Regions from separate parts of the Streptomyces sp. NBC_01241 genome, predicted to be linked through region 4. Evidence: riboswitches for the same ligand, from Rfam matches in the RefSeq annotation. Region 4 holds a riboswitch; each other region holds the start of a gene.
The links. A riboswitch is a leader RNA that binds a small molecule or an ion and turns the genes downstream of it on or off. The one in region 4 is predicted to bind cyclic di-AMP.
Positions count from the first base shown of each region.

Region 1: it holds a riboswitch for cyclic di-AMP, as region 4 does, so the genes downstream of both, OG306_RS29075 (M23 family metallopeptidase) here and OG306_RS23480 (C40 family peptidase) in region 4, are expected to answer to the same signal.
Region 2: it holds a riboswitch for cyclic di-AMP, as region 4 does, so the genes downstream of both, OG306_RS05135 (C40 family peptidase) here and OG306_RS23480 (C40 family peptidase) in region 4, are expected to answer to the same signal.
Region 3: it holds a riboswitch for cyclic di-AMP, as region 4 does, so the genes downstream of both, OG306_RS37860 (transglycosylase SLT domain-containing protein) here and OG306_RS23480 (C40 family peptidase) in region 4, are expected to answer to the same signal.

Region 1 covers NZ_CP108494.1:6,463,997-6,471,066, reverse strand. Annotated here, with positions in the region: gene OG306_RS29090 (GNAT family N-acetyltransferase) at 1-2,227, opposite strand, end outside; gene OG306_RS29085 (HPr family phosphocarrier protein) at 2,401-2,682, shown strand; gene OG306_RS29080 (GntR family transcriptional regulator) at 2,881-3,582, opposite strand; gene OG306_RS29075 (M23 family metallopeptidase) at 3,862-4,623, opposite strand; cyclic di-AMP (ydaO/yuaA leader) riboswitch at 4,636-4,803, opposite strand; gene OG306_RS29070 (M16 family metallopeptidase) at 5,133-6,515, opposite strand; gene OG306_RS29065 (M16 family metallopeptidase) at 6,542-7,070, opposite strand, start outside.
Region 2 covers NZ_CP108494.1:1,240,777-1,247,846, reverse strand. Annotated here, with positions in the region: gene bioD (dethiobiotin synthase) at 1-232, opposite strand, end outside; gene OG306_RS05165 (adenosylmethionine--8-amino-7-oxononanoate transaminase) at 234-1,538, opposite strand; gene bioB (biotin synthase BioB) at 1,531-2,739, opposite strand; gene OG306_RS05155 (8-amino-7-oxononanoate synthase) at 2,882-4,024, shown strand; gene OG306_RS05150 (DUF397 domain-containing protein) at 4,017-4,118, opposite strand; gene OG306_RS05145 (ATP-binding protein) at 4,470-4,901, shown strand; partial or broken gene OG306_RS05140 (LysE family translocator) at 4,952-5,065, shown strand; gene OG306_RS05135 (C40 family peptidase) at 5,109-5,582, opposite strand; cyclic di-AMP (ydaO/yuaA leader) riboswitch at 5,586-5,750, opposite strand; gene OG306_RS05130 (hypothetical protein) at 6,156-6,464, opposite strand; gene OG306_RS05125 (ATP-dependent Clp protease proteolytic subunit) at 6,472-7,070, opposite strand, start outside.
Region 3 covers NZ_CP108494.1:8,354,892-8,361,961, reverse strand. Annotated here, with positions in the region: gene OG306_RS37870 (APC family permease) at 1-120, opposite strand, end outside; gene OG306_RS37865 (hypothetical protein) at 544-837, shown strand; gene OG306_RS37860 (transglycosylase SLT domain-containing protein) at 972-1,736, opposite strand; cyclic di-AMP (ydaO/yuaA leader) riboswitch at 1,739-1,903, opposite strand; gene OG306_RS37855 (ATP-binding cassette domain-containing protein) at 2,629-4,302, shown strand; gene OG306_RS37850 (DUF305 domain-containing protein) at 4,376-5,053, opposite strand; gene OG306_RS37845 (hypothetical protein) at 5,156-5,692, opposite strand; gene OG306_RS37840 (heavy metal translocating P-type ATPase) at 5,804-7,070, opposite strand, start outside.
Region 4 covers NZ_CP108494.1:5,222,761-5,229,830, forward strand. Annotated here, with positions in the region: gene OG306_RS23460 (LuxR C-terminal-related transcriptional regulator) at 1-10, shown strand, start outside; gene OG306_RS23465 (GNAT family N-acetyltransferase) at 42-815, opposite strand; gene OG306_RS23470 (C40 family peptidase) at 856-1,902, opposite strand; gene OG306_RS23475 (hypothetical protein) at 2,258-2,611, shown strand; gene OG306_RS23480 (C40 family peptidase) at 2,849-4,036, opposite strand; cyclic di-AMP (ydaO/yuaA leader) riboswitch at 4,035-4,201, opposite strand; gene pcrA (DNA helicase PcrA) at 4,482-6,926, shown strand; gene OG306_RS23490 (M23 family metallopeptidase) at 6,996-7,070, opposite strand, start outside.

The sequences.
Region 1 (7,070 bases), 1.2 Mb from region 4:
CGATGGTGTCGTCGAGGAACTCGGGCACCTTGCCGGGCGCGGCGGCCTGTCGTCGCCACTGCGCGTACCGGACCGCTTCGGCCAGGGCGCGCACGGCCCGCTCGGCGGCGGGGTAGGCGGGGATCCGGCCGGTACGGGGGCGGGAGCCGGGGGCGGGTTCGGCGCGGTCCTTGCTGTCCGTGCCCGTGGTTGCGGTGACCGCGCCGCTGCCGGGGGTGGAAGCGGTGTGCGCCGGGGCGGGGCCGGGCACTGAAGGGGTGTGCGCCGGTGCGGAGCCGGTCGCGGTGGCGGCGGCTCCGGCGCGCGGGGACGTCGCGGCCGCGGAGGGCTGCTTCGAAGGGCGCGGCTGCGCGACCGTGCTGGTGGCCGCGGCGAGAGCCTCGGCCAGGCCGCCGATCTCCACGTGCACGACGGCCACCGGCTTGGCGGGACCGGCGGTCGCGGCCGCGTGCAGGGCGGTCGCCAGTACCTCTCCGTCGCCCGGTTCCGCCTCGCCGTCCTCGCCCACCCACGGGATCGCCGTCACGATCACGGAGTCGCAGCCGTCATCGGCGAGGGCCTCGGCCAGGGCGTCCCGGAAGTCCTGCGGGGTCGCGGCGGTGGTGAGGTCGAGGGGCCGGCGCGGGCGGAGCCCCTCGGCCAGGCAGGCGTCGTACGTGAGCAGACCGAGCGACTCGGAGTTGCCGAGGATCGCGACCCGTGGGCCCGCGGGGAGCGGCTGGTCGGCGAGGAGGAGGCCCGCATCGACCATCTCCGTCACCGTGTCGACGCGGATGACGCCCGCCTGCCGCATGAGCGCCGAGACCGTCGCGTCCGGGATCCGGCTGACCGGCACCGCATGGCCGGGTGGCGTGGAGCCGCTGTGCCGGGCGCCCTTCACGACGACCACGGGCTTCACGGCCGCGGTGCGCCGGGCGAGGCGGGTGAACTTGCGGGGGTTGCCGAGCGATTCGAGGTACAGCAGGGCGACATCCGTGTCCGGGTCCTCGTACCAGTACTGCAGGAAGTCGTTGCCCGAGATGTCGGCGCGGTTGCCCGCGGAGATGAAGGTGGAGAGGCCGGCGCCGCGCCGGTAGAGCCCGGAGAGCAGCGCGATACCGATCGCTCCGGACTGGGTGAAGAGGCCGATGCGTCCGGGAGCGGGCGGCTCGGGGGCGAGGGAGGCGTTCAGCCGGACGGCCTCGGCGTTGTTGATGACGCCGAAGGCGTTCGGTCCGATGATCCGCATCCCGTACGAGCGCGCCTGGCGGACCAGTTCACGCTGTCGCTCCCTGCCCTCGGCGCCCCATTCGGCATATCCGGCGGAGAGGACGACCAGCCCCTGGACACCGTGCTCGCCGCAGTCGGCGACGGCCTCGGGAACGCGGTCGGCGGGGACGGCGACGACCGCGAGGTCGACCGGTTCGTCGATCTCGCCGATCGAACGGTGGGCGGGCACCCCGTCGATCGTGCCCTGGTCGGCGGCGAAGGAGCGGTTCACGGCGTACGTACGACCGGTGAATCCGGCCCCGAGAAGATTGCGCAGGACGGTGCGGCCGACCCCTCCGGGAGTGCGGCCGGCGCCGATGACGGCGACGGAACCGGGCGCGAGCAGCCGTTGCACGGAACGCGCCTCGGCCCGCTGCTCACGGGCGCGCTGGACGGCGAGGGACTCGGCGGTGGGTTCGAGGTCCAGGGTGAGGTGGACGGAGCCCTCTTCGAAGCTGCGCTGCTGGGTGTATCCGGCATCCCGGAACACCTTGATCATCTTGGTGTTGGCGGGCAGCACCTCGGCCGCGAAACGGCGGATGCCGCGCTCGCGGGCGACGGCGGCGATGTGTTCGAGGAGCGTCGAGGCCACCCCCCGGCCCTGGTGCGCGTCCTGGACGAGGAAGGCGACCTCGGCCTCGTCGGCGGGCGCGGAGGCGGGCCTGCCCCGCTCGTCGATCCGGTCGTAGCGGACGGTCGCGATGAACTCGCCGCCGACCGTGACCGCGAGCCCCACCCGGTCGACGTAGTCGTGATGGGTGAAGCGGTGCACGTCCCGGTCGGACAGACGGGGGTACGGAGCGAAGAAGCGGTAGTACTTCGACTCGTCGGAGACCTGCTCGTAAAAGCTGACCAGCCGTTCGGCGTCGTCCGTGGTGATGGGCCGGATCCGCGCGGTTCCGCCGTCGCGGAGGACCACGTCCGCTTCCCAGTGGTCGGGATACGCGTGCTGCGGACTCTGCTGCGACGAGGGCTGCATGGGCAAAGACTACGGCTCCGTCAGCGGTCGCGTAGGTCCCGGGGCCGGGGCAGTCTGAGGGGGCCGAACGGCGGTAAAGCACGGGCTGCGGGCCTGCCGCGGGTCGGCCTGGAGCATCGCGCACTGCGTGAGAGACTGGTCTAGACAACTGTTGAATTCTGAAGGGCAGAACCATGGCTGAGCGCCGCGTCAACGTCGGATGGGCCGAGGGCCTGCACGCCCGCCCCGCTTCCATCTTCGTCCGTGCCGCCACGGCCTCCGGCGTCCCCGTGACGATCGCCAAGGCGGATGGCAACCCGGTGAACGCCGCCTCGATGCTCGCGGTGCTCGGTCTCGGCGCGCACGGCGGCGAGGAGATCGTGCTCGCATCCGAGGCCGACGATTCGGAAGCCGCCCTGGACCGTCTGGCGAAGCTGGTCGCCGAGGGGCTCGATGAGCTGCCGGAGACCGTCTGACCCGTTTTCTACGAAAGAGCCGCGACCCCTTGACCGGGTCCGCGGCTCTTTCGCTTTCTCGGGCGAAACTTCGTGAAAAATGAAGAGCGAAGATAATTCGGACAGCCCGAAGGAAGCCGCACGGAATGACAACTCTTTGTATACGGCGTAATTATTAATGCCGGATGCCCGTGGTGTTTACGGGATGTTGCGAAGCCCTCACCCGGCCGGTGCGTGAGGCCGGGAGCCGGCGGTCCGGCCGGTGCGTGGGACCGTGGGCCGGCGGTCCGGCCGGTCGACGCGGCGCAGCCGGTGCGCGGCCGCGGCCCGTTCGGCGTGCTGGGCGGTCAGCGCCCTGGCCCGTTCCGCGTCACCGCGCGCCACCGCGTCCACGACGGCTCCGTGCTCGGCCCAGGAATCCGCCGGGCAGGCCGGCTGCTCGACCGCGTACATCCAGGCGATCTTGTGCCGGAGCTGGGTGAGCAGCGCGATCAGGCCGGGACTGCCGGAGGCCTGCACCAACGTCTCGTGGAACCAGCCGCCCAGCGGGCGCAGATCCTCCCCCTCGCCCCGCCTGGCCCGCTCCTGGCCGAGCCGGACCAGACCGCGCAGCACCTTCAGATGCGCCTCGGTGCGGCGCTGCGCGGCGCGCGCGGCGGCCAGCGGCTCCAGCAGCATCCGGACCTCCAGCAGGTCGGCGGCCTCCTGTCGGGTCGGCTCGGCCACGCACGCGCCCGCGTGCCGCCGGGTGACCACGAAGCCCTCGGACTCCAGGGTGCGCAGCGCTTCCCGTACCGGGACGCGGGAGACCCCGTATCGACGCGCCAACGACTCCTCTGTGAGCCGGCTGCCGCGTTCGAAGACACCGGAGACGATGTCGTCACGGATTGCCGTGCATACCGCATGCGCGGGAATGCGCATGTCCGAACCTCCGCCTTAATCCCCGCGAAACGCGGCCGGCCGACGCCTGTTCTGCGACCCTATTGCAGTGCGGTCGAATTTCCGATGCCGGGTGGAAATTCATGAATATCTTTTGGCCACGGAGCGACTCGGCGGGCATGTACTGCAGGCGGGCACCACGGGCAGACACAGAGGCCAGGCACGGCGAAGGCCGGGCACAGGGAAGGCCGGGCACAGCGAAGGCCCCGGTGTGTGCCGGGGCCTTCGAAGAGGTGCTGCAGGTGGGACGGGCGGCTTCGGTCAGACGTTGACGCCGTGGGCGCGCAGGTAGGCGACGGGGTTCATGTCGGAGCCGTACGACGGCGTCGTCCGGGCCTCGAAGTGGAGGTGCGGGCCCGTGGAGTTGCCGGTCGAGCCGGAGAGCCCGATCCGCTCGCCCGCGCCGACGCTCTGGCCGACGGAGACGCCGATCGAGGAGAGGTGGCCGTACTGCGTGTACGTGCCGTCCGTCATCCGGAGCACGATGTTGTTGCCGTACGCGCCGCCCCAGCCGGCCTCGACGACCGTACCGGCACCGACGGCGACGACAGAACTGCCGGACGCGGCGTGGAAGTCGATGCCCGAGTGGCTGCCGGACGACCAGAGCGAGCCACTGGACTTGTAGCCGGTGGTGACGTACGAACCTGCGACCGGGAGCCGGAAGGCGCCCAGGCGGGTGCGCTCGGCGGACCGGGCGGCACGCGCCTTCTCCGCCCGCGCCTCGGCCGCGCGCTTCGCTTCGGCCTCGGCCTCCGCCTTCTCCTTCGCCGCGGCATCGGCCTGGTGCTGCTGTGCGGCGGCCTGGGCCTCTATCTGGTCGGCGAGGGCGCTGTCGATGCCGATGACCTGGTTCAGGCCGGTCTCGCCGACGGAGGTGACCCCGGTGTCCGCTGCGAGGGCCGGAGAGGCCGCGCCGCCGATGACGCCGGTGGTGGCCAGGGCCGCGACGCCGGCGATCTTCGCGCTCCTGCGCGTCAGTCGACTCGGGGCACGATGCTTCCCGGTGGCACGGGTGAACGCCATGAAGTGGCTGGTCCTTTCCTTCCTTCTCGCCTACCGGGTTAGCTGACGGGTTCGGAGCAGGAAGGTCTCCTACGGACTACTCGGCCTCGGTGAGGCTCAGGCATCCGATTCACCCCAGGGACTTCGTGGGTCCCCGGCTCCCCAGGCTCGCGCCTGACGGGGACTCGGCGATGACTGTCCGGTACGTCGCGGATGCGGCATACGAGTGACGGACAGCCCGGCCGACGCTAAGCGGGGTCACTTTCATTCACCAAACGGACAGGCTGTTTTGTAGCGCATCCCACAGGGCAGACAGGCAACCTCTCCACCAGAACGGACAAAAAGGAATACCCCGGCGAGATCTCACTCACAGGGGTATTCCTCTTGTCCCGGTATGCAGACATGCGACGGGTTGGTGGACCGGGCGACCGGTGGGCCGTCACAGGTGACCCGTCACAAGCGAACTGTCGCGGCCTGACGGGCCGGCCATCCCGTCAGGCCGCCTCCCGCGCCCGCGACAGGTACGCCCGTCAGCCGGTGACCACCGACACCTCTCCGATGTCCAGCGCCCGGACCGGTTCCTCGATCTGCGCCGCGTCACCGACGAGGACCGTGACCAGCCGGTCGCCCGGGAAGGCGTTGACCACCGCCGCGGTCGCCTCGACCGTGCCGGTCTCCGCGAGCCGGGCGTACAGGTGTGCCTGGTAGTCGTCCGGGAGGTGCTGCTCGACCTGGTCTGCGAGGGTGCCGGCGACGGAGGCCGCCATCTCGAACTTCAGCGGTGCGACACCGACGAGGTTCTGCACGGCCGTCTCGCGCTCCTCGTCGGTCAGCCCCTCAGCGGCCAGGGCCCGCAGGACCGTCCACAGGTCCTTCAGGGCCGGTCCGGTGGACTCCGTGTCGACGGATCCGCTGATGGCGAGCATCGCGGCACCCGTCGCCCCCGAGGCGGAATCCGGGGCCGACGAGCGCAGCACCTGGGCGAAGGCCCGCACGCCGTACGTGTAGCCCTTCTCCTCGCGCAGCACCCGGTCCAGCCGGGACGTGAGCGTGCCGCCCAGGCAGTACGTGCCGAGCACCTGAGCCGGCCATACGCTGTCGTGCCGGTCGGGGCCGATCCGGCCGATCAGCAGCTGCGTCTGCACCGCGCCCGGACGGTCGACGATCACCACCCGACCGCTGTCGTCCGCGGTGATCGGCGGGGCGGGGCGGGGCTCGGCGGTGTCGCCCGCCCAGTCGCCGAGGGTGTCGGCGAGCAGGGCGTCCAGGTCGATGCCGGTGAGGTCACCGACGACCACGGCGGTTGCCGTGGACGGCCTGACGTGGGCGTCGAAGAAGGCACGCACGGCCGACGAGTCGATCCGCTCCACCGTCTCCTCGGTGCCCTGGCGTGGGCGCGACATGCGCGCCGTGGCCGGGAAGAGCTCCTTGGAGAGCTGCTTGGCGGCGCGGCGGGCCGGGTTGGCCTGCTCGTGCGGGATCTCGTCGAGCCGGTTGCGTACCAGCCGCTCGACCTCGCTGTCGGCGAAGGCGGGCGCCCGCAGCGCCTCGGCGACCAGCGCGAGCGCCTTGGCCAGTCGGGAGGCCGGGACCTCCAGGGAGACCCGGATGCCGGGGTGGTCGGCGTGCGCGTCGAGGGTGGCGCCGCAGCGCTCCAGCTCGGCGGCGAACTCCTCGGCCGTGTGCTTGTCGGTGCCCTCGGAGAGCGCCCGCGCCATGATCGTGGCCACGCCGTCGAGGCCCTCGGGCTCGGCGTCCAACGGGGCGTCCAGGACGATCTCGACCGCCACGACCTGCTGGCCGGGACGTTGGCAGCGCAGCACCGTGAGGCCATTGGGCAGGGCGCCGCGCTCCGGTGCGGGGAAGGCCCACGGGCGGGCGACGCCGGGGGCCGGCTGCGGGTGGAACTGCATCGAAACTCCAGTCGCGGCAGCGTCGGTCACTTGTCCGCTCCTTCGTGCGCGTCGGTATCGTCGGCTTCGGTCTCATCGGTGTCCGGTGATTCCGCGGGCTCGGCCGATTCGGCCGGTTCGTAGACCAGCACCGCCCGGTTGTCGGGGCGCAGCTGGGCCTTGGCGACCGCCTGGACCTCTTCAGCGGTGACATCGAGCACCCGCTGTACGGCGGTCAGGGCGAGCTGCGGGTCGTCGAACAGCACGGCGAACCGGCAGAGTTCGTCGGCGCGGCCCGCCACCGTACCGAGCCGGTCCAGCCACTCGCGCTCCAACTGGGCCTGCGCACGCTCCATTTCCTCGGGCGTGGGGCCTTCGGCGGCGAACCGGGCGAGCTCCTCGTCGACAGCGGCCTCGATCTGCGGCACCTCGACGCCGCCGGACGTCTTGACGTCCAGCCAGCCGAGGGAGGGCGCACCGGCCAGCCGGAGCAGCCCGAACCCGGCCGCCACGGCCGTACGGTCACGGCGGACCAGACGGTTGTGCAGCCGCGACGACTCGCCGCCGCCGAGCACG
Region 2 (7,070 bases), 4.0 Mb from region 4:
CGGCCGTGGCCGGGGCCAACGGCTCGGGGAACCGGGCCAGTTCGACCGCGGTCACCTGGCCGCCCGCCAGCCGTACGACTTCGGCGGCATCCCCGGGCTCGCCGGGGGCCAACCCTGTCTGCGCGGGCTTGAGCACCGCGACGCGGCGATCCCGGCAGGCCGCCGCCACGGCCGCGGTCACCACCGTCTTGCCGATCTCCGTGCCCGTACCCGTCACTACCAGAACCGTCATCTCAGCCCTCCCGCGCAGCCGCGCACACGGCGCGGCAGATCCGCGCCACATCGTCGTCACCGGTCACATACGGCGGCATCGTGTAGACGAGATCGCGGAACGGCCGCAGCCACACGCCTTCCCGCACCGCCGCCCGGGTCGCGGCGGCCATGTCCACCTCGTGATCGAGCTGTACGACGCCGATCGCGCCCAGCACCCGCACCTCTCGCACGCCGGGCAGTTCCGCCGCCGGGGCGAGACCTTCCCGCAGCCCCGTACCGATCCGCCGGACCTCCCGCTCCCAGTCCTGGCCGAGCAGCAGGTCGATCGAGGCGCACGCCACCGCGGAGGCGAGCGGATTGCCCATGAACGTCGGTCCGTGTGCCAGCACCGGCACGTCGCCGCGCGAGATACCTTCCGCCACCCGAGAGGTGCACAGCGTCGCCGCCATCGTCAGGTAGCCGCCGGTCAGCGCCTTGCCCACACACATGACATCGGGCGAGATCCCCGTGTGCCCGGCGGCGAACAGCTTCCCCGTACGGCCGAACCCCGTGGCGATCTCATCGAACACCAGCAGCACGTCGTGCGCGTCGCACGCCTCGCGCAGCACCCGCAGATAGGCGGGGGAGTGGAACCGCATACCGCCCGCGCCCTGCACCACCGGCTCCACGATCACCGCGGCCAGCCGGTCGGCGTGCTCCGCGATCAGTTCCCGCAGATGACGGGCGTACGCGGCATCCGGCTCCGCGTCGAAACCGGCCGGTGGCTCGTCCGCGAAGATCTGCCGGGGCAGCACGCCCGACCACAGCTCGTGCATGCCGCCCTCGGGGTCGCACACCGACATCGGCTGCCAGGTGTCCCCGTGGTAACCGCCGCGCCAGGTCAGCAGCCGCTGCTTGGCCGGCCGCCCGGCCGAGCGCCAGTACTGCAGACACATCTTCACCGCGACCTCGACCGACACCGAACCCGAGTCGGCGAGGAACACATGCCGCAGCGGCTCCGGGGTGATCTCGACCAGCCGGGTGGCCAGCCGCACGGCGGGCTCATGGGTGAGCCCGCCGAACATCACATGGCTCATCCGGTCCAGCTGGCCGCGCGCCGCCTCGTTGAGCACCGGGTGGTTGTAGCCGTGCACCGCCGACCACCACGACGACATGCCGTCGACCAGCTCCTGCTGCCCGTGGGCCGGTTCGGCGAGCCGGAGCCGTACCCCGGACGCGGACTCCACGACCAATGGCTCCTGACGTCCCGGCATGGGGCCGTACGGATGCCAGACGTGGGCCCGGTCCAGGGAGCGGAGCTCGTCCGGGGTGAGGGCCTCATGCATTGGGAGCGAGATCCGTGCCCGCGCCGCGACGACGCACCGCCACCAGATCCGTGCGTGCTGCCGGAACCTCGCCGGGTTCGGCCACGGCATCCCCGGGCGCGTCTCCGCACGGCGCGCACCCGCCGTTCCGGGAACTGCACCCGCTGTCGTGCGAACCGCACCCATCGTCGTGCGAACCGCACCCGCCCCCCGCCGGCGCACGGTGCGCGGGCAGCGTCGTCGTCCCCGCTCCCTCCACCTCGAAACCGGCGTCCGCGATCATGTCCAGGTCCGCCTGCCCCGCCTGCCCCTCACTCGTCAGGTAGTCGCCCAGGAAAATCGAGTTGACCAGGTGCAGGGCGAGCGGCTGCATCGAGCGCAGATGCACCTCGCGCCCGCCCGCGAGCCGGACCTCCACATCCGGGCAGACGAACCGGACCATCGCCAGAATGCGCAGGCACCGCTGCGGGGTGAGGTTCCACTCCTTGGCCAGCGGGGTTCCCTCGAACGGGATCAGGAAGTTCACCGGCACCGAGTCCGGGTCCAGCTCCCGCAGCGAGAAGACGACATCGACCAGATCGGCGTCGCTCTCGCCCATCCCCGCGATCAGCCCGGAGCACGCCGAGAGCCCGGCGGCCTGCGCCTGCTGCACGGTCTCCACCCGGTCCGCGTAGGTGTGGGTGGTGGTGATGTCCCCGTACGTCCCCTCGGACGTGTTGAGGTTGTGGTTGTACGCGTCGGCGCCCGCCGAACGCAGCCGGTCGGCCTGTCCGCCGGAGAGCAGACCGAGACAGGCGCACACCTCGACGCCCTCGTTCTGTTCCTTGATCGTCTCGATGGTCTGCGACACCCGGTCGACATCACGGTCCGTCGGTCCGCGGCCGCTCGCCACCAGACACACCCGCTTGGCGCCACCCGCCACCCCGGTCGCAGCTGCCTTCGACGCCTCATCCGGCTTCAGCCAGGTGTACTTGAGGATCTCGGCCTTCGATCCGAGCCGCTGCGAGCAGTACGAGCAGTCCTCGGGGCAGAGCCCGGACTTGAGATTGACCAGATAGTTCAGTTTCACGCGCCGCCCGAACCACTGACGGCGCACCCTTCCGGCCGCGGCCACCACGTCGAGCAGATCGTCGTCCGAGGTCGCCAGTACGGCGAGTGCTTCTTCGCGGGTCGGCAGCTCGCGCCGCAGCCCCTTGTCCACCAGCGTGTTCAGGAGGTCCATGACGTTGATCCTGGCCTACGGCACGGCCCGCAGCCAAGGAGGAATCGGACAATGGAGCATGCCGATGGTGTGGGTATTGCCACAGCATGACCTGCTGCGCCCCCGGTTAGAGTCTGTGAGCTGCCTACAAAAGGGACCGCTCATGTCCTTCGCCCCGTTCGACTGGATCGGCGACGAGGCGCGCCGCCGCGCGGACGCCGGACTCGTCCGTACGCTCCGCCCCCGGCCCGCCGAACCAGAACTCCTGGACCTCGCGAGCAACGACTATCTGGGCCTGACCCGGCACCCCGAGGTCACCGCTGCCGCCGCCGAGGCCGCCCGCCGATGGGGTGCGGGCGCGACCGGATCCCGGCTCGTCACCGGCTCCACCGCTCTGCACGCCGAACTCGAACACGAGCTGGCCGAATTCTGCGGGTTCGAGGCGGCCCTGGTCCTGTCATCGGGCTATGCGGCCAATCTCGCTGCCCTCACCGCGCTCACCGGCCGCGGCTCGCTGATCGTTTCCGACGCGGGCAACCACGCCTCGATCGTGGACGGTTGCCGGCTCTCCCGGGCCGGGACCGCCGTCGTGCCGCACGCCGACCCCGACGCCGTACGCAAGGCCCTGCAGACGCACGACGGCCGTGCACTGGTGGTCACCGACTCGGTCTTCTCGGTCGACGGCGACGCCGCGCCGCTGCCCGAACTGGCCGACGCCTGCCGGGCGGAGGGCGCCGCGCTGCTCGTCGACGACGCGCACGGTCTGGGCGTACTGGGGGACGGCGGCCGGGGCGCGCTCGCCGCCGCCGGTCTCGCGGGCGGCGACGGAATCGTCACCACGCTCACCCTCTCCAAGTCCCTGGGCAGCCAGGGCGGAGCGGTCCTCGGTCCGGCCCGGGTCATCGAACACCTGGTCAACACGGCCCGGACTTTCATCTTCGACACGGGTCTCGCGCCGGCCGCCGCGGGCGCCGCGCTGGGCAGCCTGCGACTGCTCGGCCGCGAGCCGGAGCGCGCCGAACGGGTCCGAGACGTCGCCAGCGCGCTGTACGAGCGGCTGACCGCCGCCGGCCTGACCGCCGTGCGCCCCGATGCCGCCGTGGTCTCGGTACGGGCGCCCTCGGCAGACGCGGCGGTGCGCTGGGCGGCCGACTGCCGTACCGCCGGAATCGCGGTGGGATGCTTCCGGCCGCCGTCGGTGCCGGACGGCGTCTCCCGGCTGCGGCTGACCGGGCGCGCCGATCTGACCGAGGAACAGATTGCCGAGGCGGTGGCGATCGTGCGACGGACCGCTCCCGTCAGCTGACCGGACCCCGGTGCAGGCCGGAGACGAAAGAGGTCCAGGCCCCCGCCGCGGAGAACCGCAGTGGGGGCCTGGACACGTCCTTGGAGTCCCGCACGGCCAGCCGTCCGTCACCGAACGGCTACTCGTCACATGGTCGAGAACAGCCGGTGAGACCGGCATATTCGCCGACCGAGAACGGAAGCAACTGATGTTGAATATGGGGAAGTTGAGCCCGGGACCGTGCTGGATCGGCGGCCTTCCTCCCTATCCCCGCTCCTCCTCCTGCCGAGCGGACAGTGTGACGCCCGCATACGGTTTTGCGTGGCAGGGTTCACCGCATTGAGCGACAGATATATGCATATCTCGGTGGATCGCCGCCGGAGGGGGCAGCATCAAGGGCAATCTGGCGCGAAGCACAACCGGGACCGAGCGCGAGTCGGTCCGGGTGGGAAAGGGACGGCTCGCCATGGCAGACCATCAAGAAGCCAGCGTCACTCTGCCGAGCGAGCCGGTCTCGGTCGCGGCGGCCCGGAGATACGTGGACCGGGTGCTCACCGAATGGGGACTGGCCACCGACACGGAGTTCGCCGACGGCATCCGGCTCGTCGTCTCGGAGCTCGCGACCAACGCCGTCCAGCACACCTTCGGGCAGTCGCCCACTTTCACCGTGGACCTGAGACTGGAACGGGAGGAACAGCTGCAGCTGGGAGTGACGGACAGTCACCCGCGTCGGCCCCGGCGGCTGCCCACCACCGTTCAGCAGGACAACGGACGCGGCATGGTGATCATCCGCTCCCTGGCCAAGGAGTGCGGAGGCCGGCTGACCGTCACCCCCACCGCCGACGGAGGCAAGAGGGTCTGGATCGCGCTCCCATGGAGCACCCCCGTACAGAACTGAACGGCCACCCGATCCGCCCCGTTACCCGGACAGGCCGACGGCGGACGGGACGGATGGGGCGGCGGCTGCGCCGCCCGCGTGCCGCCCGCGCCGTCGAGGGCGGAGGCGGCGCGGCGCTCACCGCGTGGGGACTGGTCCTGGCGTCCGGCCCCCTGCTGCGCTGAAGTCCTCAGCCGCACCGGGCTTGTCAGCGGCGCTGAGACCGCGTCAGCGGACCCGGCCGTAATAGACGTGTTTCGTCCAGATCTTCTCCAGCCGGACCACCGCACCGCTCCTCGGCGAGTGCCAGATCTTGCCGTGACCGGCGTAGATCCCCACGTGGTAGACGCTGTGGCCGTAGTGGAAGAAGACCAGATCGCCGCGTTGCCTGTGCGAGGCCGGGATGTGGCGGGTCTTGTTGTACTGCTGCTGGGCCGTGCGGGGGAGCCTCTTGCCGGCCTTCTTGAACGAATAGGCCGTCAGTCCCGAGCAGTCGAAGAGGTTGGGGCCGGTGGCCCCCCACCTGTACGGCGATCCCTTCTTGGACGCGGCGACCTTGAGTGCCTTCATGGAGAGAGTCGCCGCCTGGGCCTCCGTCGCGGCGCCCGGGGCGAGCATGGTGCCGCCGACGGCGGCCAGAGTCAGAACCGAGGCCGTACCGGCCCGGGCGAGCAGAGACGGGACATGAACCTGCGCAGTCATGCGCAACCCTTCGTCAGCCGCCTGTGAAGGATGACCTGTCGGGTTCGGGCTGGCGAAGTTGCCCGGCCGCGCTCGGCGGCTTCACCCCGAGGGCCGACCGGTGATCCGGTCGACCCGTTGTGCTCGGGTCCTCCACTCCTGCCGATCCACTTCTGTCGACCAGACATCCGGACGGCGGCAGGACTCGGCGTCCGCCCGGACCGCCCCGTCGCTGTGGCGGGGGCTTGTCGTCCCACGGATCTTGACTCACCGACTGCCGGATTTTCGAGGATAAACGACGAATTGTGAGGCTCTTCGCGGCTGACCCGTTCGGGTGGAGCCGGCGGTTCCGGGAACGCTGACGTTCATTCGGACCGGTCCCGTACCAGGGGTGGAATCAAGGATTCCGCTCATTGCCCGCCGGGAGCGCGCAACTGGAGAAATATCTCGCGAGAGGGACTTTCTACGCCGAAAGAGCTAGGAATTTCGATGTGACCACCGGGCGTGTCGCGAACGGGAGTTGGGTGCCCCCGGCCGGGGCGGGTTGCGGGGGAGCCCGGCTGGTCCCGGCCGGCCTGGCGGAAAATCGGTTGATCAACTCGTCGGATCGGGAGGTACGGTGACGCGTCCGGCCCGCCGTTCCCCGTCCAGCACCCGTAGCGCCCGGGCCAGGGTGGCGGCGTGGATCCGTGCTTCGCCGCGTTCGTGCATCAACGTGAGGGCGTCCCGCAGCGCGGCCGCCCGTGAGGCCAGTGCCTGTGCGGCCCGCAGCGCGGAGTAGGTGTCGTCGCCGCGGGCCGGGTTGATCCGGCCCAGTTGGTCGAGGACTTCGAGATAGCGGTCGATGAACTCGCCCTCGGCGCGTGTCAGCGCGGGCGGTGGTGGCAACTCCGGTGGTCGCACCGGGCGTTCACCGCGCACCGTGCGGCGGGAGCGACGACTTCCGGTTCTCCATGACGTGGTCCACCAGGCCGTATGCCTTGGCGCCGGGGGCGTCGAGGATGAGATCGCGCTCGATGTCGGCGGCGATCTGCTCGGCGCCGCGGCCGGTATGGCGGGCCAACAGCGTGGTGAGCATCTCGTGGACCCGTTCCAACTCCTGCGCCTCGATCTCCAGATCGGACGGCTGGCCCTGCACCGGCTCGGTGAGTGCGGGCTGCTGTACGACGACCCGCGCCCCGGGCAGCGCGTGCCGCCTGCCGGGAGCACCCGCCGCGAGCAGTGCCGACGCGCAGGAACCTGCCTGGCCGAGGCAGTAGGTCTCCACCTCGCAGGTGAGGTACTCCATCGTGTCGTAGATCGCCGACATGGCCCCGAACGAGCCGCCGGGGGAGTTGATGTAGAGGGAGATGGGCCGGTCCGGGGCGGCGTGTTCCAGATACATGAACTGGGCGACCAGGTCATTGGCCGCGGTGTCGTCGACCGGGGTGCCGAGGAAGACGATCCGTTCGGCGAGCAGCTTGGAGTACGGGTCGAGGGTGCGGGTCCCGTTGGTCGTGCGCTCGGTGA
Region 3 (7,070 bases), 3.1 Mb from region 4:
CGTCACGCAGGAGAGCGTGAGGAGTGTTCCGCCCACGACGCCGATGGAACGCTTGAGCTTCTGTGGGGTGGGGCCGGTCGCGGGGGCCAGCGCCTGGGGAGCGCTGAGCGTTTCGGTCATCGTGCGATTCCGATCAACAGGTGCGGTGACTGAGCACGGGAGCGGTATCGCCTCCAGACGAGGACGTAGTGAACGTTTTCTTCGCTCCCAGCGCGACATGCAATCCTGACGAGTTTCGCAGGTCAAGAGCTGTTCACCTACGGAATTCGTTGTTTCGGCGAGCCGATACAACGGTTTGTCGTTGAAAGTGCGTCACTCTGCTGGAGATCGACGGGTGCGGGAACCGCAGCGGAATCCGATGGAAAATTTTGCCCGTTTCAGGATCCGGAGAGGCGGGAGCGTCCCGGAGCACCGCGGAGGACGGACGGCAGAGAGCGGAGAACGGCCGACGGCGGACGGCGGAGGGCGCGCGTCGACCGGGCCGTGAGCGCCCGCGCTCCGACTGGGGGTGCGCATCCATGGACTTGGTGCCAGCCTGGATTCATGGCTTGGGCGTCATGGACGACTCGCGGTGTGTTCTCCGGGCATGGTGGCGTGCTGACGGACGAGGTCGGCGTCCTGTCCGGGGACCTGACGGTTCACACGACCTGGGCCGATGACATGGCTCAGGTGACAGTGCAGTACACGGGTGCGATCGACTGGTTCACCATGTCGGGCAGCCCCGTGCCGTGCTGCTCCGAGGACGACAGCCGTCGTCTCCACGACGCGGTGGTGAAGTCCGTTCGTGAAGGAGCGGCGGCCAAGGTTCCCAGGCCACCGCCCAGCAGGCCGGAGTAGGTACCCCTGCCCCCAGGAAGCGACCGAACGGCGGTCCCTGACCGGCGGGTACGGTCCTTCACGAGAGGCCTGCTCGGCCCTCCGTGAACCCGTGAACCCGTCGGCCCTGAACCGCCGCCAGGAGCTCTTGTGCGTCAGTAGGCGCCGAACACGTTGTCGATCGAGCCGTACCTGTCGGCCGCGTAATTGCACGCTGCGGTGATGTTGGCGACCGGGTCGTAGCTGTCCATCGACGTGCCGGGCACGTGGTAGGCGCGGAACGTCGGGTCGATGATCTGCAGGAGCCCCTTGGACGGCGTTCCCTTGGCGGCGTTCGAGTCCCAGTTGTTGATGGCCCGGGGGTTACCGGAGGACTCGCGCATGATGTTGCGGTGGATGCCGTCGTAGCTGCCGGGTATGCCGTGCTGGGCCATGACGGCCAGCGACTCCTTGATCCAGCCGTCCAGGTCATTGGTGTACTTGGCGGGGGCGGCGGCAGTGGTCGACACCGCGACGGTGTTCACGGCCGATACGCCGGTGGACGTGCCGGCCACAGCCTTGGCGCCGATGGTCAGTTTCATGCCCGGGTGAATCAGCGTGGGGTCGGCACCGATGGTCTCTCGATTGTCCGCGTACAGCTTCTGCCAGCCACCGCTTACGGAATGCCCCTTCGCGATCTTGGAAAGGGTGTCACCCGCGATCACGGAATAGATGGTGGGCGCGGCCTTCTGGGCGGAGATTTCCTTGGCGACGGCGGCCGGTGCCGTGGCCTTTGCGGTGGCAGCCTGGGCCGGCGCGGCCGAAGCGAATCCGGCGCAGACCAGCGGCAGCACGAGGGCGGCTCCGCCCGTGGTCGCGGCAATGAAACCGCGGGTCCGCGAAGTGGGCTTGCGACGACGATACTCACCCGTTGTGGGCATGGCGAATTCCTCTCCGTCGCCTACGAGGTGAGCTGTCGGGTTCAGGCTGGAGATGCCTGGCCGCATGCAATTGCGACTTCACCCCGAGCCATACCGGATACCGGTTCGGCGGCTTACCTGGGTCCCCCGCTCCTGCCGTACGTGAGTGGGTTGGTCGGATTCTCGGACGGCGGCAGGATTCGGCGTTCCGTCCGGATTGACGGTGACCGTAGGCGAGAAATGCCGAAGGGAACAAGCCCCTATTTTTTGATCACAATTCATTTGCAAGATCGAATCACGGAAGGGGAAGTAAGCCACCTCACATCGCCATGCCAAATTTCCTTGCACAGAAGGGAACCGGGTGACGCGCCACGACATCGCGAGGCCTGAAAGTGACTCACACCACGCAGCTTCAGAAACGGGCATACCGGGCAGCGTCGAGAGATCGCAACTCCCCCCAAATGCCCCTTTGTTGCCCAAGAGCCCATGTCTAACGAAAGCGCACATATAGGACATTTGACTGACTCTTCGCCTGTTCTCGCTCCGGTGCACCACCGTCGGGCCCGCCACACCCGGCAGGACCGGCCTCCGATCGCTCGCGCCACTCCCCCGCACGGCATCGAGGCGTTGCCTTCCGCCCGCCTGATCGCTAAGGTTTCGAGCTGTCCTGTTGTCTCCGATAGAGGTGGACGTTGCGCATCTGAGGTTCGCGATCATCGCGCCGTACGACTCCGGTCGTACGCCCGTCACGCAGTAGCAGTGTGTTGTCCTGCCCGTGACCCCGCGTGGATGCGACCTCGGTGCATGAGCCGTCCCTCGATCTTTCGGACCGCCGCACCTGTTCCTGTTCGGTCGCTGCGTGGTGCTCGCATACGAAGCCCCCTTCACCGCGCTCACGACTGCGAGGATCACCATGGCGACACCCACCACCCCCAGTGCCTCCCTCACCTGCTCCGCCCTGTCCTTCCAGTGGCCGGACGGCACGACCGTCTTCGACGGGCTCTCGCTCAGCATCGGCCGGGGCCGCACAGGCCTCGTCGGCAACAACGGCGCGGGCAAGTCCACACTGCTGCGCCTGCTGGCCAGCCTGCTGCGCCCCTCCCAGGGCTCGGTGACCGTCGGCGGCAGCCTCGCCCACCTTCCTCAGAACATCACCCTCGACACGACGCTGCGGGTGGACGAGGCCCTGGGCATCGCCGAGCGGCGCGACGCGCTGCGCGCCATCGAGGCCGGAGATGTGGACGAGAAGCACTTCGAGACGATCGGCGACGACTGGGACGTGGAGGAACAGGCCCTCGCGACACTGGGGTCGCTCGGGCTCGGATACCTGGAGCTGGACCGCACCGTGGGCCAGATGTCCGGCGGGGAGACCGTCCTGCTGCGGCTGGCCGCCCTGCTGCTGGAACGCCCCGACGTCCTCCTGATGGACGAACCGACCAACAACCTCGATGTGTTCGCGCGCCGCAGGCTCTACGACGCCGTCGACAACTGGCGCTCCGGAGTACTGGTCGTGGTCAGCCACGACCTCGAACTGCTCGAACGCGTGGACCGCATCGCCGAACTGCACGCCGGATCCGTGAGCTGGTACGGCGGTGGCTGGTCGGCCTACCAGGAGGCCCTGGCCACCGAACAGGAGGCCGCCGGACGGATGTTGAGGGCCGCGGAGGCCGACGTGCGCCGGCAGAAACGCGAACTGGAGGAGACCCAGGTGAAGCTGGCCCGCCGTCAGCGCCAAGGCAGGAAGGCGGAGGCCGACGGGGGCCTCCCGAAGATCCTCGCCGGCCGCCGGAAGCGGTCCGCGCAGGAGTCCGGGGGCAGGCTTCGCGGCGTGCACGAGGAGCGGCTCAGCGAGGCGCGCGAACGCCGCGAGGAAGCCGCGGACGCGGTACGCAACGATGCCGAGATCCGCGTGAGCCTTCCCCACACCGCCGTTCCCACCGGCCGCACCGTGCTGAGCCTGCACGAACTGCAGCCCCGGTTCGGCAGGCTGCGCCGGGGCAGCCTCCATGTGCACGGGCCCGAACGCATCGCCCTCGTCGGGCGCAACGGCGCCGGCAAGACCACGCTGCTGCGCACCCTCACGGGCGAGCTCGCTCCGCTGTCCGGCGAGGCCAGGACGTTCGTACCGCTGCGGTTCCTTCCCCAGCGGCTCGATGTGCTGGACGAGGAGCTGAGCGTCGCGGCGAACGTGAACCGCATGGCTCCCGGGGTCACCGACAACCACATCCGCTCCCAGCTCGCGCGCTTCCTGTTCCAGGGGAAGCGCGCGGAACAGCCGGCGGGCACCCTCTCGGGCGGAGAGCGCTTCCGTGCCGCGCTCGCCGCGACGATGCTCGCCGCACCGGCCCCGCAGTTGCTGATGCTGGACGAGCCGACCAACAACCTCGACATCGCCGGTGTGCGTCAGCTGATCAGCGCACTCCGGTCGTACGAGGGTGCGCTGCTGATCGCCGGTCACGACCTGCCTTTCCTGGAATCGGTCGGCATCACCCGCTGGCTGCTCCTCGGGGAGGAGCTCCAGGACACCACCGCGGAGGAGGTGCGCGAGCTGCTCACAACGCCGGAAGCGGAGCAAGCGGAGGCGTAAGCGCCGGACCGGCAGGAGCACGGCAGGGGGTGCGGGCCTTCAGGAGGACGAAGGCCCGCACCCGTGCCACGGGTCAGAGCCTGGCGATGATCTTGTTCATCTTCGTGATTTCGGCGGTCTGGGCGGTGATGACGGCGCCGGCGAGCTTCTTCGCGTCGGCATTACTGCCGTTCTTCCGCTCGTCCTCGGCCATGGTGACCGCACCCTCATGGTGGCCGATCATGAGCTGGGCGAACTTCTTGTCGAACGCCTTGCCCCGGGCACCTTCGAGGTCACTCATGTCCTTGTCGGACATCATCCCCGGCATCCCCGAACCCGCGTTCGGGCCATGGTCCATGCCGGGCATGTCACCCATCGAGGACGAGGACTCGGGCAGCGGCTTGTCCCAGGACGTCAGCCAGCCCTTCATGGTGTTGATCTCGGGGTCCTGGGCCTGATCGATCGCGGCGGCCAGTTCCTTGATCTCGGGGTCGGCGGCGCGGCCGTCGGCCAGCTTCGCCATGTCGACGGCCTGCTGGTGGTGCGGGATCATCTGCTGCGCGAACTTCACGTCCGCGTCGTTGAACGCGGCGCCGGGCGTGGCCGGCACGGAGGCGCCGACGGAGCCGTGGTCCATGCCGGGCATGGACGAGCCGTCGGAGTCGGAGCCTTCGGAGGAGCCGCAGGCCGCCAGCGTCAGGGCGAGTGCGGCGACGGCGCCGACGGCCGCGAGCGTGCGGCGACGGGAAACGGTATGCAGGGAAACGGACATCACAGGTTCTTTCCAGGCGGATCGCGCCACATCGGTGGCGCGCGAAACGGACAGGACGCTCGGGCCGGCCCGGCCGTAGGGCCGGGAACCGGCGGACAGCCGTCACGTCCGCGCTACGCACACCTGGAGCAGTAGTTCTCTGCCGGCGAGCGGCGGTCCCCGCCGTGCCGGTCCTCGCACCGCCGGACGCAGCCGCCCGAGCACCCACCCGGCCAGGATCACCGGACCCAGCGCCGTCAAGAGCGGCAGCAGCCGGTCGCGGGCGTGGGTGGATACGCACGACTCGCCGTTCATCCCGGTCACGGCGGCGTCCGCCCGGGAGATGCCGTGCTCTTCCGGGACGGCCGTATGAGCGGCACCGGCCGCCATGGGCATGGGCGGGTTCGCGACCACGGCCATGCCACCGTGACAGCCCTCGGCGGCGCTCGCCGGGGCCCCGTGCATGAGGAACAGCCCGCACAGGACGGCACACAGCACGAGCAGCCGGGACATTCCCGGTGTGCGCGTCCGGCTGCGATCCACGGCTGCCTCGAATTCCCGGTCGTACGAGTCCTGCGGTACCAGCCCGACGATACCCCCACCGGGTTCCCCCGCCCTGTCGCACGCCGTGCCGTCGAACCCGGCACCGCCGGGCGACATGCTCGGCCGCCGTGCCCCCTAAAGCCATCTGCGTACGGACCACGGCAGGACGCCCTGCTCGTACGGGGCGCGTACGAGGACGAACGGCCCGTGCGTGCCAGGCACGGTGGCTCACCCGTCGTTGCGGGCGCGCGTCCAGGCGGCGTCGCGCAGCAGGCGCAGTCCGTTGAGGCCGACGATGACGGTGGAGCCCTCGTGCCCGGCGACGCCCAGCGGCAGCGGCAGCGTGCCGGTCAGGTCCCAGATGACGAGGCCGGTGATGAAGACGGCCGCGATCACCAGGTTCTGCGCCACGAGGCGGCGGCACCGGCGCGAGAGCGCCACGGCGGTGGGGATGGTGGCGAGTTCGTCGCGGACGACGACGGCGTCGGCGGTCTCCAGGGCGAGGTCGGAGCCGGCTCTGCCCATGGCGATACCGGTGTGGGCGGCGGCCAGTGCCGGGGCATCGTTGACCCCGTCCCCGACCACGAGGACCTTCCGTCCGGCGCTCTCCAGTTCCTTGACGGCGCGCACCTTGTCCTGTGGCAGCAGACCGGCCCGGACGTCGCCGATCCCGGCCTCGGCGCCCAGGCGAGCGGCGGCGCGCGGATTGTCGCCGGTGACCAGCACCGGTGTGCTGCCGGTGAGGGCGGTGAGTCGGGTGACGGTTTCCGGGGCGTCGGTGCGCAGCCGGTCGGCGATGCCCAGAGCGCCGACGGGTGTGCCGTCGAGGACCACCAGCACGGCGGTACGGCCGTCTTCCTCCAGTTGTGCGGCGAGTTCGGCGACCCCTTCGTGGGGGCGGCCGTCCAGCAGACGGGCAGGGCTGCCGACGGCAACGGTGCGGCCGTCCACCGTCGCGATGACACCGGTACCAGGGGTGGAGACGAAGTCCGTCACGGCGGGCAGCGCGAGACCCCGCGTCCGGGCCGCGTCGGTGACGGCCCGCGCGAGGGGGTGCTCGCTGGGGTGCTCGGCCGCCGCCGCGAGGGTGAGCAGGGCGTCCGTGGTCAGGCCGGAGGCGGCCAGGGGGCGGATGTCGGTGACGTGTGGGGCGCCTTCGGTCAGGGTGCCGGTCTTGTCGAGGGCCACGGCGTCGACCTGTCCGAGGCGCTCCATCACGACGGCGGACTTGATCAGCACGCCGTGTCGTCCCGCGTTGGCGATCGCGGACAGCAGCGGCGGCATGGTGGCCAGGACCACGGCGCACGGAGACGCCACGATCATGAAGGTCATCGCCCGGAGCAGCGTCGGCTGCAGTTCCGCGCCGAAGGCGAGCGGCAGGGTGAACAGGGCGAGGGTGGCCGCCACCATGCCGATGGAGTACCGCTGTTCGACCTTCTCGATGAACAGCTGGGTGGGAGCCTTCGTCCCGGAGGCCTCCTCGACCATGGCGACG
Region 4 (7,070 bases):
GCTGGTCTGAGCCGACGGACCGGTTCCCGTACCGGTCGGGCTCAGCCTGCCGCACCGTCGGGGTCGAGCGAGATGTTCAGCTTCTCGCCGACCCGGCGGTAGCCGATGCCCGCGTAGATCCGTTCCACATCGGCGTCGCCCGGCTCCAGCCACACCACCCGGCAGCCCCGCTCGAAGGCGGTCGAGGTCAGGCGGGCGGAGAGCGCGGCGCCGATGCCGCGGCGGCGGAAGGTGTCGGCGACGGCGAGGCCGGCCAGTTCGCTGAGGCCGTCGACCGGGACCGAGCAGCCGCCCGCGCCCGCCGGGACGCCGTCGACCGTGGCGAGGGCCGCGACTCCGCCGCCCCCGGCCGCCGCGCGCAGCCAGGCAGCCTGTCCCTCCTCGGGTACGCCCGTCCCGCCGTATCCGAGGTGCTGGACGAGCGCGGCGGCGTCGAACTCCGCGTCGGTGACCGGTTCGGCGATCGTGAGGGAGTCCACCGGCTTCGGCGTCAGCAGGTCGCCCGGGGCACAGGCCATGACCGGGGCCCGGTTCTCGACGGTGAACCCGGCGGCGAGCAGGGCGGGTTCGACCGCAGGCGCCCAGCCGGGCAGAAACTCCAGCCGAGGCAGCCGCTCGCGCTCGCGGAACGCCGCGATCAGGGCGTCGAGGTCCTCGGCCGTCGGCTCGGCGTCCTGGTCGGGTATCGCGTAATTGGCGTACTTGATCGACCAGTCCGGGGTGTACCGGACGGTGAAGGGGCCGATCCGCAGATGGTCCAGGGAGCGCAGGGCGAGCGTACGGGCGTGGGTCTGGACCTCGATGTCCATGGGCATGTGTGGGTGTCCTCTTGCCGATCGGTCGGAAGCCGGGAGCCTATGCCACCCGGGTAGCTCCGGCGAAGGGCATGTGATCGATGGGCGCGATCCGGACCGGCGCTCCCGGGCGCGGGGCGTGGATCATCTGGCCGTTGCCGATGTAGAGCCCGACGTGGCTGATGCCCGAGTAGAAGAACACCAGGTCGCCCGGGGCCAGTTCGGAGCGCGAGACGTGCTGCCCGGCGTTGATCTGGGTGTACGTGGTCCGGGGCAGCGAGACGCCGGCGGAGCGCCAGGCGGCCTGGGTGAGCCCGGAGCAGTCGAACGAGGACGGGCCGGTCGCGCCCCAGACGTACGGCTTGCCGAGCGCCCCGTACGCGAACGCGATGGCCTCGGCGGCGCGGGCGTTGGAGGCCAGTACGGGGCCGCGCGCGGTGCCGCGGTCGACGCGGCCGGCGGAACGCACGCCGTCCGAGCCCTCGTAGGCGGCGCGTTCGGCCGGGGACAGGGTGGCGAGGAGCCGTTGCACTTCGGCCAGTTTGGCCCTGATCGCCGCCTTGCGTTCTTTCAGCTCGGTCTGGCGCGCCGCCAGCGCCGCCAGCTCGTCCTTGGCCTGCGAGCGCAGCTGGGCGATCTGGGCGACCTGCCGCTCCACCTCGCCGACCTCGGCGGCCTGGCGGTCGCCGATCCGGTCCACGTACGACGCGCGCTCCAGGTACTGGTCGGGGTCGGAGGAGAGCGCCAGCTGTACGGACGGGTCGAGGCCGCCGGTGCGGTACTGCGCGGCGGCGAGCGAACCCAGTGCGTTGCGCGAGGCGTTGAGGCGCTCGGTTTTGCGGGCGGCCTCGTCGCGCAGGGTGTCGACGGCATCGGCGGCGGCGGTCGCCTGCTCCTTCGCACCGTTGTACTGCTCGGTGGCGACCTCCGCGTCGTGGTAGAGCCGGTCCACCTCGGCCTTGATCTGGGCGGGGGTTCGCTGGGGGTCGGCGTGTGCCGACCCCGGTAGTACGGCAGCGGTGGCGGCCCCGGCGAAGGCCAGGGTGGCCGCGGTGCGGGCAGCAGAGCCGGTGTACGAGCGCTGCTTGGGTTTCCGGTGCGCTGCCACGGGGGCGTGCGTCCTTCCTGGCGACTGCCCGTCGGGGACTACCGGCGGGCCCGCCGGAGGTCCGGCGGCGGGTCACCAACAGGAGAGCGGCCCGCCGCCGGATCCCGGCGGGGTGACCGGTGTGCCGTCCGGGTGCGGAGCGGCGGTGAAGACGGTCACCTGCTCAGGGACGCTAAACCCGGGGCACGGGGAAGAGTTGTAATGACGCCTATTGCCTCATTTTGGCGCGGCACTGTCTTTGATTGATCGGAAAAATGGCAACAGAGTAAGGCAATTGGTACAGACACGAGCGAAGCGGCAGGAAGCCGCACCTGCCTGCGGAGTGGTGATATGGGCAGGGCTAGGCTGCGGCCTCATGGACGTACTCATTCATGTCTTCGTCGCCCTGCACATCATCGGCATCGCCTCTCTGCTGGGCGGTTTCCTGACCCAGATGAAGGCGATGGGCGCGGGCACGGCCCGGTTCGTCCCTGCGATGCTGCACGGCGCGCTGACGATGCTGGGCACCGGTGTCGCACTGGTCGGGCTCAACCAGGCCGACGACAACCCCGTGAACAACATCAAGATCGGGGTCAAGCTGCTGCTCCTGGTCGTCATCCTCGCGCTGGTCTACATCAAGCGGGACGAGGAGAAGGTCGACAAGGGCGCCTTCTCGGCCGTGGGCGGGCTGACGCTCGCCAACATCTTCATCGCCACGCTCTGGACCTGAGAACCGAGGCCGGAGAGCTCGGGCCGGAGAGCTGAGGCCGGGGAACCGAGGCCGGGGAACCGAGGCCGGGGAACCGAGGCCGGGGAACCGAGGCCGGGGAACCGAGGCCGGGGAACCGAGGCCGATGTTCCGAGAGCCGGGGTCCGAGCCGGGCCGGGTTCCGAGGCCTGGGTCCTGAGTCGGCCGGAGTGCGGGGCGGCCCGCGCCCCGGCCGATGGCCGATGGCCGTGCGAATCGCTACGCCGGCCGCACGCTGCCGTAGATCGGCATGTAGTAGATCGACTCCTCGCGCACATTCGCCCCCGGCTTCGGCGCGTGGATCATCATCCCGTCACCCTTGTAGATGCCGACGTGGCTGATGTCGTCGTAGAAGAAGACGAGGTCGCCCGGGCGCAGGTCCGCCGTCGCGACCCGGGTGCCTGTCTTCACCTGGTCCCAGGTGGTGCGCGGGATGTCGACGCCCGCGGCCTTCCACGCCGCCTGGGTGAGCCCGGAGCAGTCGTACGAGGACGGGCCCGTCGCGCCCCAGACGTACGGCTTGCCGATCTGGGCGCGGGCGAAGGCGAGGACCTTCTCCGCCTTGGTGGTGGCGCTGCTGTCCGAGCCGGTGCTCGTGCCCGTACCGGTGCCCGTACCGGTGCCCGTACCGGTGCCCGTACCGGTGCCGGAACCCGCTTCCTTCGCGGCCTCCGCCGCCTTGCGGTCCGCCTCCGCCTTGGCGGCGGCCTGCTGCTTGGCCAGTTCTTCCGCCTTGCGCCGGGCCTCCGCCTCCTTCTTCCGCTCCAGCTCCGCGAGCCGCGCCTTCTCCTCGGCGGTCAGCTGCGACAGCAACGCGCGCGCCTCGCCCAGCTTCTTCTGGACGTCCTGCTTGCTGGTGCGCAGCGTGGTCTGCGTCGTGGTCAGCGTCTCCAGGCTCTGCACCGCCTCGGCACGCTTCTTCGCCGCCTTGGTCTGCTGCGTACGGAAGTCCGTGATCGCCTTCTGCTGCCGGCTGGTCATCCGGTTCATCAGCTGGTTCTGGTCGAAATACGACTGCGGGTCGTCGGCCAGGAAGAAGGTGGCGCTCGGTGCGATGGTGCCGCTGCGGTACTGCGCGGCCGCGTACGTGCCGAGCGTCCTGCGGGCCTCGTTGAGCTGGTCGGCGCGCTTGGCGACATCGTCCAGCAGGGCGTCGACCTTGGTGCGCTGGGTGGCGGCGGCCTCCTTCGCCTGGTTGTACTGCTGGGTCGCGGTGCCCGCCTGCCGGTAGAGGTCGTCGACCTGCTTCTGGACGTCCTCGATGCCGGCTTTCGGAGCGGGGGCGGCCATCGCGCTCTGCGTGGAGAGCAGGGTCACGGACGCCAGTGCCGCCGTCGTGAGCCCGACGGCCGGTGTGGTGGTGCGCACCCGGGTGCGCGGCTTGCGATGCGATGCCAAGGCCGGCATCTCCTTCCGTGGACCGCCTACCGGGTTAGCTGTCGGGTTCGGGCGGAACGGAAGGCTGCCCTACGGTCCGCGTGGGGGACAAGGACCGATTCACCCCGGTACATGCGTGTGGGTCCCCGGTTCCGAACTCCCGCGAGGGCAGCCCGGATTCGGCGTGGGCGCCCGCTCGGCGTGGTTCGCCTCTGGGGGTACGGGCCGCCCGGACGAGCACGCTAGCCAACCCATGGTGCTGCTGTGAAGGTTGATGTTCGATATGCCCGATACATCTTCGTGACCTCGGCGAAGTGGGGCGGCGGGCGCGGACGGGGGGCCCGGAATTCCTGACCGCGAGTGGGCGTCCGCTCTCTTTGTGTGCCCGGCAGGGGGTGGGGCCGGCCCTGCGGTCCGGGTCCGGTTCGGCATGCGGCCGTCGTGTGTCGGTGCGGCGGCCTAGACTCGACAAGCGATGAGCAGCCTCTTTGACGACAGCTTCCTGGCCGGCCTCCAGCACTCGGAGGAAGAGCCCCCGCCGCCCCCCGAGGACTCCGCACCCGAAGCGGTGCCGGAGGACCTCTTCGCGGGCGTATTCGACGGGCCCCCGCCGCCCAGGGAGGCGTACTACCGCGACGGCGCGCACCGCCCCGTCATCGACCCCGCGGCGCTCCTCGACGGGCTGAACACCGAGCAGCGCGCCGCCGTGGTCCATGCGGGCTCCCCGCTGCTCATCGTCGCCGGGGCGGGCTCCGGCAAGACGCGGGTGCTGACCCACCGGATCGCCCACCTCCTCGCCGAGCGCGGGGTGCACCCCGGCCAGATCCTGGCGATCACCTTCACCAACAAGGCCGCGGGCGAGATGAAGGAGCGCGTCGAGCAGCTCGTCGGACCGCGCGCCAACGCCATGTGGGTCATGACCTTCCACAGCGCGTGCGTACGCATCCTGCGCCGCGAGTCGAAGAAGCTCGGCTTCACGTCATCGTTCTCGATCTACGACGCCGCCGACTCCAAGCGGCTGATGGCCCTGGTCTGCCGCGATCTCGACCTCGACCCGAAGCGCTTCCCGCCGAAGTCGTTCACGGCCAAGGTCTCCAACCTGAAGAACGAGCTGATCGACGAGGAGACCTTCGCCGGTCAGGCCGCCGACGGGTTCGAGAAGACCCTCGCGCAGGCCTACGCGATGTACCAGTCCCGGCTGCGCGAGGCCAACGCGCTGGACTTCGACGACATCATCATGACGACGGTCCACCTGCTCCAGGCGTTCCCCGACGTCGCCGAGCACTACCGCCGCCGCTTCCGGCACGTCCTCGTCGACGAGTACCAGGACACCAACCACGCCCAGTACACCCTCGTACGCGAACTGGTCGGCCCGGCGGGCGAGGCCGACGCCCCCGCCGAGCTGTGCGTCGTCGGTGACGCGGACCAGTCGATCTACGCCTTCCGCGGCGCGACCATCCGCAACATCCTCCAGTTCGAGGAGGACTACCCGGACGCGACCACGATCCTGCTGGAGCAGAACTACCGCTCCACGCAGACGATCCTGTCCGCCGCCAACGCCGTCATCGAACGCAACGAGAGCCGCCGCCCCAAGAACCTCTGGACGAACGCCGGCACCGGCGCCCGCATCACCGGCTATGTCGCCGACACCGAGCACGACGAGGCGCAGTTCGTCGCCGACGAGATCGACCGGCTGACCGACGCGGGCGATGCCAAGGCCGGCGACGTCGCGGTCTTCTACCGTACGAACGCGCAGTCCCGGGTCTTCGAAGAGATCTTCATCCGTGTCGGCCTGCCCTACAAGGTCGTCGGCGGAGTGCGCTTCTACGAGCGCAAGGAGGTCCGGGACGTCCTGGCCTACCTCCGGGTCCTCGCCAACCCCGAGGACACCGTCCCGCTGCGCCGCATCCTCAATGTGCCCAAACGCGGCATCGGCGACCGTGCCGAGGCGATGATCGACGCGCTGTCGATGCGCGAGAAGATCACCTTCCCGCAGGCGCTGCGCCGGGTCGACGAGGCGTACGGCATGGCGGCCCGGTCGGCCAATGCCGTCAAGCGGTTCAACACGCTGATGGAGGAGCTGCGCACGATCGTCGAGTCCGGCGCGGGCCCGGCGGTGGTCCTGGAGGCCGTCCTGGAGCGGACCGGCTATCTCGCCGAGCTCCAGGCGTCCACCGACCCGCAGGACGAGACCCGCATCGAGAACCTTCAGGAACTCGCCGCCGTCGCCCTCGAATTCGAGCAGGAGCGGGGAGAGGCCGGCGAGGAAGGCGCGGGCACCCTCGCCGAGTTCCTGGAGAGGGTCGCGCTCGTCGCCGACTCCGACCAGATCCCAGACGAGGACGAGGACGGCTCCGGCGTCATCACGCTGATGACCCTGCACACCGCGAAGGGCCTCGAATTCCCGGTGGTCTTCCTGACCGGCATGGAGGACGGCGTCTTCCCGCACATGCGGGCGCTCGGCCAGGTCAAGGAACTGGAGGAGGAGCGGCGGCTCGCGTACGTAGGCATCACCCGGGCCCGCGAGCGGCTGTATCTGACCCGGGCGGCGATGCGCAGTGCGTGGGGGCAGCCCTCGTACAACCCGCCGTCGCGGTTCCTGGAGGAGATCCCGGACCAGCACCTGGAGTGGAAGCGGACCGGGCCGATGGCGGCCCCGGCCGGACCGACGTCGGGGATCACCTCGTCGCTGTCGTCGTCCCGTTCGCGCTCCGGCCCCTCGGGCTTCGCGACCCGGCGGACCTCCGACAAGCCGACGATCACGCTGACCGTGGGGGACCGGGTCACGCACGACCAGTTCGGGCTCGGCACGGTGACGGCCGTCGAGGGCTTCGGCGACCAGGCGAAGGCGACGGTCGACTTCGGGGACGAGCGGCCGAAGAAGCTGCTGCTGCGGTACGCGCCGGTCGAGAAGCTGTAGGCCCGGCAGAAGGGTGGACGTGCAGGCGGCCGGGGCTGTTGCTCCGACCGCCGTCGGGTGCGTGGTGGCTCAGGTCGGGTTGACGCCGTGGCTGCGGAGCCAGGGGAGCGGGTCTATCGCCGCACCGCCACCGGGTCGCACCTC